4 regions of the Nonomuraea polychroma genome follow, and region 2 is predicted to be linked to each of the others. Evidence: riboswitches for the same ligand, from Rfam matches in the RefSeq annotation. Region 2 holds a riboswitch; each other region holds the start of a gene.

Region 1 (3,198 bases), 9.2 Mb from region 2:
CAGGGTCTCGTCGTGGAAGGCGCGGGCGGTCTCGGGATCGAGTGACAGGTCGAACTGGTCCTCCCAGCGGAACTCGAACCGCGCGTCCGACAGCGCGTCGTCCCACTCCTGCGCCCGCGGGTGCCCCTTGGCCAGGTCCGCCGCGTGGGCGGCGATCTTGTACGTGATCACGCCGGTCTTGACGTCGTCCTTGTCCGGCAGGCCGAGGTGCTCCTTGGGGGTGACGTAGCAGAGCATGGCGGTGCCGAACCAGCCGATCATGGCGGCGCCGATGCCGGAGGTGATGTGGTCGTAGCCCGGCGCGATGTCGGTGACCAACGGCCCGAGGGTGTAGAAGGGAGCGTCGTCGCAGAGCTCGCGCTGCAGGTCGACGTTCTCCTTGATCTTGTGCATGGGCACGTGTCCCGGGCCCTCGATCATGACCTGGACGTCGTGCTCCCGCGCGATCGTCGTCAGCTCGCCGAGCGTGCGCAACTCGGCGAACTGGGCCTCGTCGTTGGCGTCCGCGATCGAACCTGGCCGCAGCCCGTCGCCCAGCGAGAACGACACGTCATAACGCGCCAGGATCTCGCACATCTCGGCGAAGTACTCGTACAGGAAGCTCTCACGGTGGTGCGCCAGGCACCACGCGGCCATGATGGAGCCGCCGCGCGAGACGATGCCGGTCTTACGGCGGACGGTGAGCGGCACGTGTTCGAGCCGCACCCCGGCGTGCACGGTCACATAGTCCACGCCCTGCTCGCACTGCTCGATGAGCGTGTCCCGGTAGACCTCCCAGGACAGATCCTCCGGACGGCCCTTGACCTTCTCCAGCGCCTGGTAAATGGGCACGGTGCCGACCGGCACCGGCGAGTTGCGGATGATCCACTCGCGGGTCTCGTGGATGTCCGGGCCGGTGGACAAGTCCATGATCGTGTCCGCGCCCCACCGGGTGGCCCAGGTCATCTTCTCGACCTCCTCCTCGATGGAGGACGTCACGGCGGAGTTGCCGATGTTGGCGTTGATCTTCACGAGGAAGTTGCGGCCGATGATCATGGGTTCGGACTCGGGGTGGTTGACGTTGGCGGGGATGATGGCCCGGCCGGCCGCGACCTCCTGGCGTACGAACTCGGCGTCGAGTCCCTCGCGGACGGCCACGAACTCCATTTCCTTGGTGATCAGGCCCTTCCGCGCGCAGGCGACCTGGGTGACGGGGTGGCCGGCTGCGCGGCGCTCGCGTACCCACTGCTCGCGCAGACGGGGCAGCCCGCGCCGGACGTCGGTCTCGAGGGCGGGGTCGGTGTACGGGCCCGACGTGTCGTACAGGGTCACGGTCGAACCGTTGGAAAGGTGCACCTGACGCATCGGCACGCGGAGGTCACCGGTGTAAATCTTGGAAAAACGCGCGCCATTCATCGCGCAAACTCCCTTCGCCGGCATTATCCGGAGCAGGTTCTGGCGGTCGGCGGCTGTCAGCCGTCCTCTCAGCCCGGTCAGCACCGGGCTCCCGCGTTGGACGGCGTTGATCGTACCCACCTGTTAAGCCGCGCCAAACCTGGCATGATCGAGGTAATGGATGATCCCGTTTCGCGCACCACAGCGACCTACGACCGCATCGCACGTGATTTCGACGCGCGCGCCAGCCGCAGCGACGGCTTCCTGGCCTTCCGCCAGCGATTCGCCGACGCGGCGCGGGGCTTGGTGACCGATCTCGGGTGCGGTCCCGGGCATGACGCGGCCTGGTTCCAAGAGCAGGGGCTGCCGGTCATCGGAGTCGACCGCTCGATCGAGATGACCAGGCTGGCCGCCGCCCGCGGAGTGCCGACCGTGCGAGGCGACCTGCGCAGGCCGCCGCTCGCCCCCGGCTCGCTGGCCGGCCTGTGGTCCTCCGCCGCGCTGCTCCACGTGCCCGCCGAGGAGACCGAGCCGACGTTGCGCGCCTGGTGGGCGACGCTGCGGCCGGGTGGCGTGCTGGGCCTGAGCACCTCGGCCGGCGACGGGGAGGGCTGGGAGCCGGTTCCGTACGACACCGAGGTCTTCCGGTGGTTCGTCCACCGCCACCCCGATACGCTGCTCGCGACGCTGGAATCGGCCGGGTTCGAGGTCCTGGAGCAGGAGATGAGCACGTGGAACCGCACCTGGCTCAGCGTGCTGGCGCGCCGCCGTGAGGTTTGACGATCGCCCTCGGCGGTACCACCCCCTCAGGGGGACTATGAAGAAAATAGCCGCTGTCGCAGGACTCGTGGTGGTGGCCGCGTTGGGAGGGACCAGCGCTGCCGGGGACGGCATCGACCAGCACGAAGTCAGTCAAGAGCAGTACCAGACCCTGATCGCCCAGTGCCAGTACGCCAATACGGCACGGGCGCGGACGCAGTGCCGCGAGGAGGTCAAGGCACGGTACCGGATCGGCAAAACCGACAGGTCGCTCGACTGCCGCACGTTCTCCGGCGTGACCGTCTGCGGCACGCTGAGGCTCAGCAAGGCCGAGCGCCAGTGCACCGAGGACTCCACGGAACAGGGCGTGTCCTTCCGCCGGGCCGAGGTGGAGTGCTACGCGTTCTCCTAGACCCTAGAAGATCCTGAAAGGCCGTCGTCGTGATCATCGTTGGGGTGGACGGTTCACGCACCGGGCTGGAGGCCGCCGCGTGGGCCGCCACCGAGGCCGCCCTTCGCCGCACGTCGCTCGTCATCGCTCATGCCGTGTCGAAATGGGTGGCCGAAGACACGCCCAGCGGCCACTATGCCGAGGTCGGCCGGTGGATGCGCGAGGGCGCCATGACAGTGCTCGCAGCGGCCGAAGACCGGGTACGCCGCGAGCATCCGGAGGTCGATGTGGCCACCGAGCTGCTGCCCGGCGATCCCCGTACCACATTGATCGACGCCTCCGAGAGCGCCGAGCTGCTGGTCGTGGGCAGCCGCGGGATCGGTGGCGTACGCGGGCTGCTGGTCGGCTCCGTCGCGCACGGAGTGGCCGCGCACGCCCGTACGAACGTGGTTCTCATCCGGGACGTTCCCCGGCCGGCCCGCAGGGAGGTGGTGGCCGGGGTGGACGGCTCACCCGGCGGCCTGCGCGCGCTCGACTTCGCCCTCGCCGAGGCAGAGTTGCACGGTTCACGGGTACATGCCGTACAGGCGTGGGCCTGGCCGCACCCCAGCGGCTTCGAACCGGCCGACCCCGACGGCGAGCAAGATGCCCTCCGCGCCCTGCAGGAGCTGGTG
Region 2 (3,198 bases):
GACCCACCCAAGTCGCCTGACCCACCCAAGTCGCCCAAGCCACCAAAGTCGCCCGAGCCACCCAAGTCGCCCAAGCCGCTCGAATCGCCCGCGTCGCCCAGCACGAGCGCCGCCGTGAGCGGCGCGAGCAGCACACCGCCCCGGTAGTGCCCGGTGGCCAGGACGAGCCCCGGCGTCCCGCTCGGGCCGATGATCGGCAGGTTGTCCGGCGTGCCCGGCCGCAGCCCGGCCACCACGTCGGCGATCTCCAGCTCGGTCACGCCCGGCACCAGCTCTCTGGCGTCGCGCAGCAGCTCGTAGAGCCCGCCCGCGGTCACCCTGGTGTCGAACCCCAGCTCCTCCTGGGTGGCCCCGACGACCAGCTCGCCGTCGCCGCGAGGGACGAGGTAGACGTACGAGCCGTGCACGGTGCCGCGTACGCACCGGCTGAGCAGCGGCTGCGGGGAACGCAACCGCATGATCTGCCCCTTGACCGGCCGCACCGGCACCTCGGCCAGCTCGCCGCTCCAGGCCCCCGCCGCCAGGACGACCCGCTCCGCCCGCAGCTCGGACGGCGGCTCAGATTCCTCTCGCGGCGTGCCGGGGGCACCCGTCGGCGGCTCCAGGCGTACCCCGATGACCCTGCCGTCCTCGTCGCGCAGGAGGCCCGCGGCACGCGCCCGCACCAGCGGCACCCGCAGCCGCTCCAGGGCCGCGAGCAGGGCCGCCGTCACGCGGCGCGGATCCACCCAGGCGTCGCCGGGAGCCAGCAGCCCGCCGCGCACCGACGGGGCCAGCATGGGCTCCAGGCGGCGGCACTCGCGCCCGGTCAGCCGCTCGACCGGCAGCCCGAGCTTGTCCATGAAAGCCGCCAGCTCGTCCAGCGCCGCGAGATCGTCGGCCCCGAACGCCACGTCGAGCGTCCCGTCCGCACGCAGGTCCAGCCCGTGCCGAGCCGCGTCGCCGATCTCCAGCCCGCCGAACGCCCCGAGCCCGGCCACCTCGGCGGTCGTCCCCGGATCGCCGTCGCCGGACCGGGCCGTCCCGTCCGAGATGCCGCCCGCCGTGGCCAGGGCGTCGTCGCTGCGCCCGGTGAGGCCGGCGTCCTGGGCGAGCTCGGCGGCGAAGGACGGCCAGCGGCGCAGTGACGCCATGCCCAGCCGCAGCAGCGGCGCCTCCGTGTACGTCACCTCGCTGACCGGGGCCAGCATCCCCGCCGCCGCGTAGGAGGCCCCCGAGGCCGGAGCCGGATCCACCACGGTGACCGCGCGCCCCGCCCGGGCCATCCGCCACGCGATGGACAGTCCGACGATCCCGCCGCCTACGATCACATCCACATGCGCTCCCTTCGCCGGCATGATCCGGATCAGGTGTCTTGCGGTCGAAGGCCCGGTGCAGCCTTCCTCTCAGCCCGGTAACGGCCGGACTCCCGCGCGTCTTTACCTCCTCAGCCTACGGCCTCGGTGCGACGTCCAAGAACGGCCCCCGTTAAGGTCATGAACGTGGACAATGTCGTGGTGGTGGGAGCGGGCCTGGCGGGCGTCCGCACGGTGGAGGCCCTGCGTGGGCGAGGGTTCGGCGGCAGAATCACGCTGATCGGGCAGGAGCGGCATCGCCCCTACGACCGCCCGCCCCTGTCCAAGAGCGTGCTCCTCGGCGAGGCCGACAGCAGCTTCGTCGACACCGACCTCACCGCACTCGACGTCGCCTTCCGCCCGGGCGTGGGCGCCAAGGCGCTGCGCGCGGGCGTCGTGGAGACCACCGAGGGCGAAGTCGGCTACGACGGCCTGGTCATCGCCACCGGATCCGAGCCGATCAGGCTGCCCGGCGACGGGCCCCAGCACGTGCTGCGCACCCTCGACGACGCCCACGAGCTCAGGGCCATGCTCGTGCCCGGCGCCCGGGTGGCGATCATCGGCGCCGGCTGGATCGGCGCCGAGGTGGCCACCGCCGCCCGCCGCGCCGGCTGCGCGGTCACGGTGATCGAGGCGGCCGCCACCCCGCTCGCGACCGCCGTCGGCACGGAGATCGGGGCCCGTACCCAGCGCTGGTACGAGGGCATCGACCTGCGGCTGAACACCATGGTCCGGTCCGTGGACGAGGGCGGCGTGCGGCTGGTGGACGGCGAGTTCGTCGAGGCCCACGTGGTCGTGACCGGCATCGGCGTGCGGCCCGCCGTCGAATGGCTGGCCGACGCCGACATCGACCTGCACAACGGCGTCGTCGTCGACGAGCACCTGCGGGCCTCCCTGCCGAACACGGTCGCCGTCGGGGACTGCGCCGCCTGGTGGTCGCGCCGCTTCCGTACCCGGCTCAGGATCGAGCACTGGGACACCGCGCTCAACGCCCCCGAGGTCGCCGCCGCCACGCTGCTGGGCGAGGACGCGGTCTACGACCCGGTGCCGTACTTCTGGTCGGAGCAGTTCGGGCACATGGTCCAGTACGCCGGGCACCACCCGGCGGGGGAGCGGCTCATCTACCGCGGCGACCCGGAAGGCAAGTGGTCGGCCGTCTGGCTCGCCGCCGACGGCGCCCTGGCCGCGGTGCTCGCCGTGGATCGGCCGCGAGATCTCGTACAGGGACGCAGAATCATCGGCGCGGGACACCGTCTCGACGCGGAACGCCTGGTAGATCCAGAAGTATCCCTACGAGATTGTGTTGTTTGAGCAAGCACGGCATGTGGTAGTTGTGGTTTCGTGACGCTTTCTGTTGCACAGATCGACCGGGAGACCGACCAGCTCGTGGACGAGTGGCTGACGCTCCCCGAAGTGGCCCAGCGCCTTGAGCTTCCCATAGGGCGGGCCAAGCAGCTCCTGAAGGACCACAAGCTCCTCGGCGTGCGCCGGGGCAGCGGCGGGCCGCAGGTGCCCGCGGTGTTCCTCGATGGGAAGGACGTGATGAAGGGCCTGCCCGGCACACTGACCGTGTTGCAGGACGCCGGCTACGACGACGTCGAAGCACTGCGCTGGCTCTTCACCCCCGACGAGTCCCTGCCGGGGTCGCCCATCGAGGCGATCAAGGCCGGCCGTCACACGGAGGTCAAGCGGCGTGCCCAAGCCCTCGCTTTCTGAGGCCCGCCTCTACCTCTGCACCGACGGCCGCCGCGACCGCGGCGACCTCGCGGAGTTCCTCGACTCGGTGCTGGCCGGCGGCGTGGACATCATCCAGCTGCGGGAGAAGGGCCTGGAGGCACGCGACGAACTCGCCCTCCTCGAAGTC
Region 3 (3,198 bases), 8.4 Mb from region 2:
CCCCCGAGCCTCGCCCGAACGCGACACTAACCCGGCTCCGCACCGCCGGGAATGCCTACCAATAGACCAAATTCAGGGACTTTCACTCCGCGGCGCGGCGCGCGCGACGGAGCTCGGCGCGGCGCTTGCCCTCGTGCATCGCCTGCACGCGGGCGATCGGGATCGTGTGCCCCTCCTCGATGAGGTCGGCGGGCAGCCGCTGCGGCGCGGGCATGGCCTCCGCCCACGGGTCGGCGTCCTTGAGCAGCCCGGCCGCGGTGTGCACGGTGAAGTCGCCCGGCGCCACCCGGTCGAGGTCCGACCAGAGCACCGGGAAGGACACCGGCACGCCGGGACGCACGCGCGGACTGTAGGCGGCCACGACCGTGGCGCCGCCTGCCCGGGTGGAGTCGATGAACACCTTGCCCGCACGGTCCTCGCGGATGAACGCCGTGGTGGCCAGCGCCGGATCCACCCGCTCGGCGCGCGCGCCCACCGCGCGGGTGGCCGCGGCCAGGTCGTCCACGGCGGTCCCCGCCGCCACGGGCACGAACACGTGCACGCCTTTGGCTCCGCTGGTCTTCACCGCGCCCGCCAGCCCCGCCTCCTCCAGCGCCTGGCGGACGAGGAACGCGGCGCGCACGGCCAGCCCGAAGGACTCGCTCCCCTCGGGCGGGTCGAGATCGAGCACCATGTGCGTGGGCTGGTCGCCGGCGAACAGCGACGGGTGATACTCGACCGCCCGCTGGTTGGCGAACCACAGCAGCGTCCGCCGGTCGTTGCACACCGCGTACGTCACCTGCCGGCGTGACGCCTCGGCCCAGACGGAGAACCTCTCCACCCATTCGGGGGCGTATTTCGGCAGGTTCTTCTGCATGAAGGGCTCCTGCCCGGGGCGTACCCGGATCACCGAGAGCGCCCGGTCGCGCAGGACCGGGAGGATGCGGTCGCCGACCGCGTCGAGGTAGTCGACCAGGTCACGCTTGGTCGCACCCGCCCCGTCGAACAGCGGCTGGTCGAGGTTGCTCAGGGCCACCCCGTCACGCGTCTCATCGCTGCTCACCCGCCTCACCATATCGGGGAAGAATGGGCGAGACCATGACCCGTTACCTCTACCTGGCCCGCCACGGCGAGGCCACCTCCGACGAACGATCCCTGACCGCGAACGGCCGCCGCCAGGCCACGCTCCTCGGCGAGCGGCTCAAGGACGTCCCCCTCTCCGCCATCCACCACGGCCCGCTCCCCCGGGCGACGCAGACCGCCCGCCTGATCGGCGCGCAGCTCCCCGGCGTCCCGCTGCGCGTTTCCGAGGCCGCCGGGGACTACATTCCCTACCTGCCGGCGAAGGAGGAGCTGCCCCCGGAGCACGCCGACCGGTTCCTCGGCTTTCTCCAGCAGTTCCCCGCCGCCGAAGACGATCTCACCGCCGAGGCCATGCGCACGTTCACGGGCCCGGTGACGGAGGGCCCCCGCCACGAGCTGGTCGTCACCCACAACTTCCTGATCGGCTGGCTCGTCCGCGCCGCGCTGGACGCCCCGAAGTGGCGCTGGCTCGGCCTCAACCACGGCAACGCCGCCCTGACCGTCATCCGGTACGCCCCCGACCGCCCCTCCTCGGTGCTCTTCTACAACGACATGGGGCACCTGCCCGCCGAGCTGCGCTGGACCGGATTCCCGCCCGAGCTGCGGGAGTGAGTCCCTGTTACAGTGAGGCCGTTGACGCGGGGTGCCCGGAGGCCCGGGCTGAGATCACACCCGTTGAACCTGCTCTAGTTCGCACTAGCGAAGGGACGTCGATGTTCTGCGACGACATGTGGCTGCGTACCGCCGAGCTGATGACCGCCATCCACGATCATCCCTTCAACGTCGCGCTCGGCGACGGCACACTCGACCGGGACCGGTTCGCGTTCTACATCGTGCAGGACGGCCGCTATCTGGAGGCGTTCTCCAAGGCCCTGGCCACGGCGTCGGCCCGGGCCACCGACCCGGCGGACGCGGCGTTCTTCGCGCAGAGCGCGCACACCGCCCTGGCCGCCGAGCGCCTGCTGCACGCCGGGTACGTCGAGGAGCTCGGCGCCGACGCGGCCGGGATCGCCACGTCGCCGACCTGCCTGGCGTACGCGTCGTTCCTGCAGGCCACGGCGCTCGCCGCGCCCTACCCGGTGCTGGCGGCAGCGGTGCTGCCGTGCTTCTGGATCTATCAGGACGTCGGCACGGCGCTGCTGCGGCGCACCGGCGACGTGCCGGACCATCCGTACCGGAAGTGGATCGACACCTATTCGGACCCGGGGTTCGCGGCCTCCGTCGCGCAGGCCAAGGCCATCGCCGACCGGCTGGCCGCCACGGCCGATCCGGCGACCAGGGATGCCATGGTGCAGGCCTACTGCACGGCGGCGGCGTACGAGTGGATGTTCTGGGACAGCGCCTGGCGGCGCGAGACCTGGCCGACGGCGGGGTGGCTCACCCCGTGACGGCTACCGCAGGCGGACCAGCAGCGCCGCCGTGCCCGCCCCGGTGAGGCTCGGCAGCGCGGCGGGGCGCCCGCTCAGCAGCAGGAGCAGCGCCTGGATGGGTCCCTCCACCACGTCGCCCTCCCCGACCGCCCAGTCCACGTCGGTGGCCACCAGCCGGAGCCCGCGTAGCCGCCGCTGCGGGTAGAAGGGGAAACCTCGTTCCCAGATGTGGGTGGCGCAGGCTCGGGCCGGGACGAGCGGCATGACACGCTCGAGGCCGAGCGGCACGGTGATGTCCTGGCCGTGGACGAGTGCGTCGAACAACGGGTCGAGCGGCTTGGTCGAGGGCGCCCGGCGGCGCGAGCCGGCCGACTCGCGCACCTGCGCGACGATCTCGCGGATCGGCAGCCTGGCGTGCCGCACCGCCGAGTCGTGAACCATGCGATCGAAGTTGCCGCGTGCCCGGACGAACTCGACCAGCCCCCACGCGAGGTTCGCCCGGGTGGCGAGTGCCAGGTGGGCGGCCACGTCCCGCACCCGCCAGCCGTCGCAGAGTGAGGGCCGCTCCCATTCCGCCGCCGGCAACGATTCGAGCAGGTCGGCCAGGCCGCGCCGCTCGATCTCGAGGGCAGCCCAGATCTTCTCCTGGTCCATCCCGCACTCCTCCGTTTGCTAAGGTGACCTTAATATAAGGCAGCCTTAGCAAAAGGAGAAGACCCATGGCCGCCACGCATCCGCCGCACGTCGTGGCCCTGCTCTACGAGGC
Region 4 (3,198 bases), 7.6 Mb from region 2:
CATCGTCACTACCGGCCCATTGGTCACCCACACCTCCATAGTGCCCGTGGCACGGGAGGTACGTCGGGCGATCCGTCCGATACGCTGCGGTCACGGCGATTTCTCTGTCGCGGGGAAGGGGTGGGGGCATGGCGAGCGGCGATCTGGATGCCCTGCTGCGGGTGACCTCCACCACCTATCGGGGCGAGACGCCACCGGACATCGCCTTCGGCACGTACGACGGCGCGCTCGGCCGGCTGGTGCTGGCGGTGACCGGCAAAGGCATCGCCGCCTGCTCCTTCGAGTCGGAGAACGCCGTCTTCGAGCTGCTCACCAGGCATGTGGGCAGGTTCATCGGCCCGGACGCGCGACGGCTCGACCCGGTGCGCAGAGAGCTGGACGCCTACTTCTCCGGCCGCCTGCGGGCGTTCGCCACGCCGGTCGACCTGACGCTGGCCACGTCGTTCGCGCGTACCGTGCTGCAGAAGACCATGGCGGTGCCGTACGGCACGACCACCACGCTGGAGGAGATCGGCGCGAGCATCGGCAGGCCGCGCGCGTTGCGGGCGATCGGCAACGCGCTGGCCTCCAACCCCGTCTGCGTGATCGTGCCGTGCCACCGTGTGGTGCGCGAGGACGGCGGCCTCGGCGACTACGCGGGCGGCCCGGCCGCCAAGCAGCACCTGCTCAACGTCGAGCAGCGCGCCGCAGCAGCAGGCCGATGAGCAGCGTCACGAGCGCGGCCACTAAGGCCCCGCCGAGCGCGCCGTTCATCCACGGCTCCCTGGTGAAGCCGATCAGCTCACGCGTCCGCGTCCAGAAGTCGTCCCACGCCGGCACGGTGGGGGTCGAGGTCGTCAGCCAGTAGGCGACGAAGCCCAGCACCCACGGCACCAGCATCGACCAGCGCGCGGGGGCGTTCTCCGCGGTGTTCCAGCGGTCGCCACGGGCGAAGACGAAGTAGTCCACGGCGAGGACGGCGAACATCGGCACGAACACCGCGCCGATCACGCCGAGGAACGCCCCGTAGGACGTGACGTCCACGACCAGCGCGATCGCGATGGTGAGCACCCCGATGGCGGTGGAGAAGACGCGACGGTCCACCCGCGGCATCAGGTTCTGCAGCGACACGGTGGTCGAGTAGACGTTGGCGAACGACTGATCGGTCTCGCGCAGCACCAGGATCGCGAAGAACAACGCGCCCACCGGCGCCGCCACGAACGGTCCGAAAACGGCCGTTCCGTCCGCAACCACGGCGTCCGCGCCCGCGATGGCCACCGCGTACACGCCCAGTCCCAGACAGGCGACCTGGGCCAGTGTGTAGCCGCCCACCACGCCGGTGAACGCGGCCTTGCTGGACCTGGAGTGGCGGGCGAAGTCTGCGGCCATGGGCACCCACGACACCGAGAGCGCGATCACGTAGTCGACGGCGGCGGGGAAGGCGGTCCAGCTCCCGCCGGTGTGCGCGGGCGCCTCGGACACGAGGAACCAGGTGAACCAGATCATGGACACGATCACGCCGATGGTGACGTACCGCCGGATCAGGCGGACCGCCCCGAGCGGCCAGATCGTGAGCGCCGTGGTCAGCACCCCGGCCACGATCACCCACACCTGGTACGGGACGCCACTGAAGATCGCGCTGGCGGCCTTGGCGATCACCCAGAGCTCGAACGCGCCCCAACCGAGCATCTGGACGATGTTCAGCACCGTTGGCACGTAGGACGCCTTGGCCCCGAAGAGCCCGCGCAACAGCACCATCGACGGCTGGCCCGTCTGGGTGCCGGGGATGGCGGACAGGCCCACCATGGCCGTGCCGATGAGGCTGCCGACCAGAGCGGCGGTGAGCGCGGCGATCAGGCTGAGCGGTGCGTTGCCAAGGGGGTCGAGCAGGTAGAGGGCTCCGGAGAAGCCCAGGAGGCTGACGCCGAGGTTCGCCCAGAGCGCGCCCTGGTCGAGGACACCGAGGGTCTTCGGGGGCGCGCCCTCAAGGGTCAGCGGAACTTCGTCGGCGACATGCGTCATCGCACACTCCCTACGCCGGCATTACCCGGACAGGTTCAGGCGGTCGGCAGCGGATGGATAGCTGCCCTCTCAGCCCGGCACCCCGAGCTCCCGCGACGATCTGAAATTAGCGCCCTCATCATGCCATAAAGGGCGAACTGCGCGTTAGGCCACGAAAGGTTGCTGTCCGGTCTCACTCACCATCGGGCGGCGCGCGGCCTCCCACGACTGCATGCCGCCACCGACGTTGACCGCGTCCCGCCCGAGCTGGTTGAGCCAGGCCGCGACCTGCAGCGACCGGCCGCCCACCCGGCAGACGACGTAGACCGTCCGGTCTCCGGGCACCTCGTCGACGCGCTGCTGGATCTGTGTCATGGGGATGTGCACGGCGGCAGGGGCGTGGCCGGCCACCCATTCCTCCTGCTCACGCACGTCCAGCAGGTAGGCGTCGTCGGGAAGCGCGCTGGCCTCGATTTCAGGAACGGTCATGCCTCCATCATCTCTTGCCGTGCGTCGTAGTCGGCACGGGCCGCCGCGATCTCCGCCTGGTGCTCCTCGGTCCAGGTGACCAGGGATTTGATCGTCTGGTGCAGGGTCCGGCCGAGCGGCGTCAGCGCGTAGTCGACCCTGGGCGGCACCACGGGGTGGACCGTACGGGACACCAGCCCGTCGCGCTCCAGGTGGCGCAGGGTCACGCTGAGCATGCGCTGGCTGACGCCGTCGATCTCGCGGCGAAGCTGCGAGAAACGCAGGCTCTGGCAGTCGAGCAGCGCGATGACCAGGAGCGACCACTTGTCCGCGATGCGGTCGAGTATCTGGCGGACCTCGCAGTCCTCGCGGGTGTCCCACTGCCGCACGTCGTAGTCGTCGTCCACGGTGCTGTCGCAGTAACTAAGTGATCTGAAAGTGCCGTCTTCCATGGCATCTCATGCTGGCCCAAGATGTGGACGGTTACAAGAGATAACCGACTGCCTATACGTAACCGGGGGTTTGTCATGCCTGCCCGTTCCTGGGGCATCCTCGCCGTCCTGTGCGGCGCCATCTTCCTCGAGGGCATCGACGTGGCCATGCTGAACGTCGCCCTCCCGTCCATCCGGGCCGACCTGGGGTTGTCCACGGGCATGCTGAGCGGGGTCGTGAGCGCGTACGTGCTCGGCTACGGCGGCTTCATGCTGCTCGGCGGCCGGGCGGCCGACCTGCTGGGCCGCCGCCGCATGT

The links. A riboswitch is a leader RNA that binds a small molecule or an ion and turns the genes downstream of it on or off. The one in region 2 is predicted to bind thiamine pyrophosphate.
Region 1: it holds a riboswitch for thiamine pyrophosphate, as region 2 does, so the genes downstream of both, thiC (phosphomethylpyrimidine synthase ThiC) here and EDD27_RS55410 (FAD-dependent oxidoreductase) in region 2, are expected to answer to the same signal.
Region 3: it holds a riboswitch for thiamine pyrophosphate, as region 2 does, so the genes downstream of both, EDD27_RS48150 (TenA family protein) here and EDD27_RS55410 (FAD-dependent oxidoreductase) in region 2, are expected to answer to the same signal.
Region 4: it holds a riboswitch for thiamine pyrophosphate, as region 2 does, so the genes downstream of both, EDD27_RS44175 (purine-cytosine permease family protein) here and EDD27_RS55410 (FAD-dependent oxidoreductase) in region 2, are expected to answer to the same signal.

The regions. Positions count from the first base shown of each region.
Region 1 covers NZ_SAUN01000001.1:11,169,995-11,173,192, reverse strand. Annotated here, with positions in the region: gene thiC (phosphomethylpyrimidine synthase ThiC) at 1-1,395, opposite strand, end outside; TPP riboswitch at 1,388-1,500, opposite strand; gene EDD27_RS52160 (class I SAM-dependent DNA methyltransferase) at 1,552-2,154, shown strand; gene EDD27_RS52155 (hypothetical protein) at 2,192-2,545, shown strand; gene EDD27_RS52150 (universal stress protein) at 2,590-3,198, shown strand, end outside.
Region 2 covers NZ_SAUN01000001.1:1,987,754-1,990,951, forward strand. Annotated here, with positions in the region: gene EDD27_RS55410 (FAD-dependent oxidoreductase) at 1-1,316, opposite strand, end outside; TPP riboswitch at 1,306-1,422, opposite strand; gene EDD27_RS08810 (NAD(P)/FAD-dependent oxidoreductase) at 1,482-2,645, shown strand; gene EDD27_RS08815 (Rv2175c family DNA-binding protein) at 2,676-3,050, shown strand; gene thiE (thiamine phosphate synthase) at 3,028-3,198, shown strand, end outside.
Region 3 covers NZ_SAUN01000001.1:10,340,145-10,343,342, reverse strand. Annotated here, with positions in the region: gene EDD27_RS48160 (DNA polymerase domain-containing protein) at 83-1,042, opposite strand; gene EDD27_RS48155 (histidine phosphatase family protein) at 1,066-1,674, shown strand; TPP riboswitch at 1,692-1,787, shown strand; gene EDD27_RS48150 (TenA family protein) at 1,776-2,450, shown strand; gene EDD27_RS48145 (maleylpyruvate isomerase family mycothiol-dependent enzyme) at 2,454-3,086, opposite strand; gene EDD27_RS48140 (MarR family winged helix-turn-helix transcriptional regulator) at 3,152-3,198, shown strand, end outside.
Region 4 covers NZ_SAUN01000001.1:9,578,473-9,581,670, reverse strand. Annotated here, with positions in the region: gene EDD27_RS44185 (sensor histidine kinase) at 1-31, opposite strand, end outside; gene EDD27_RS44180 (methylated-DNA--[protein]-cysteine S-methyltransferase) at 129-704, shown strand; gene EDD27_RS44175 (purine-cytosine permease family protein) at 667-2,001, opposite strand; TPP riboswitch at 1,992-2,105, opposite strand; gene EDD27_RS44170 (rhodanese-like domain-containing protein) at 2,146-2,469, opposite strand; gene EDD27_RS44165 (winged helix-turn-helix transcriptional regulator) at 2,466-2,900, opposite strand; gene EDD27_RS44160 (MFS transporter) at 2,976-3,198, shown strand, end outside.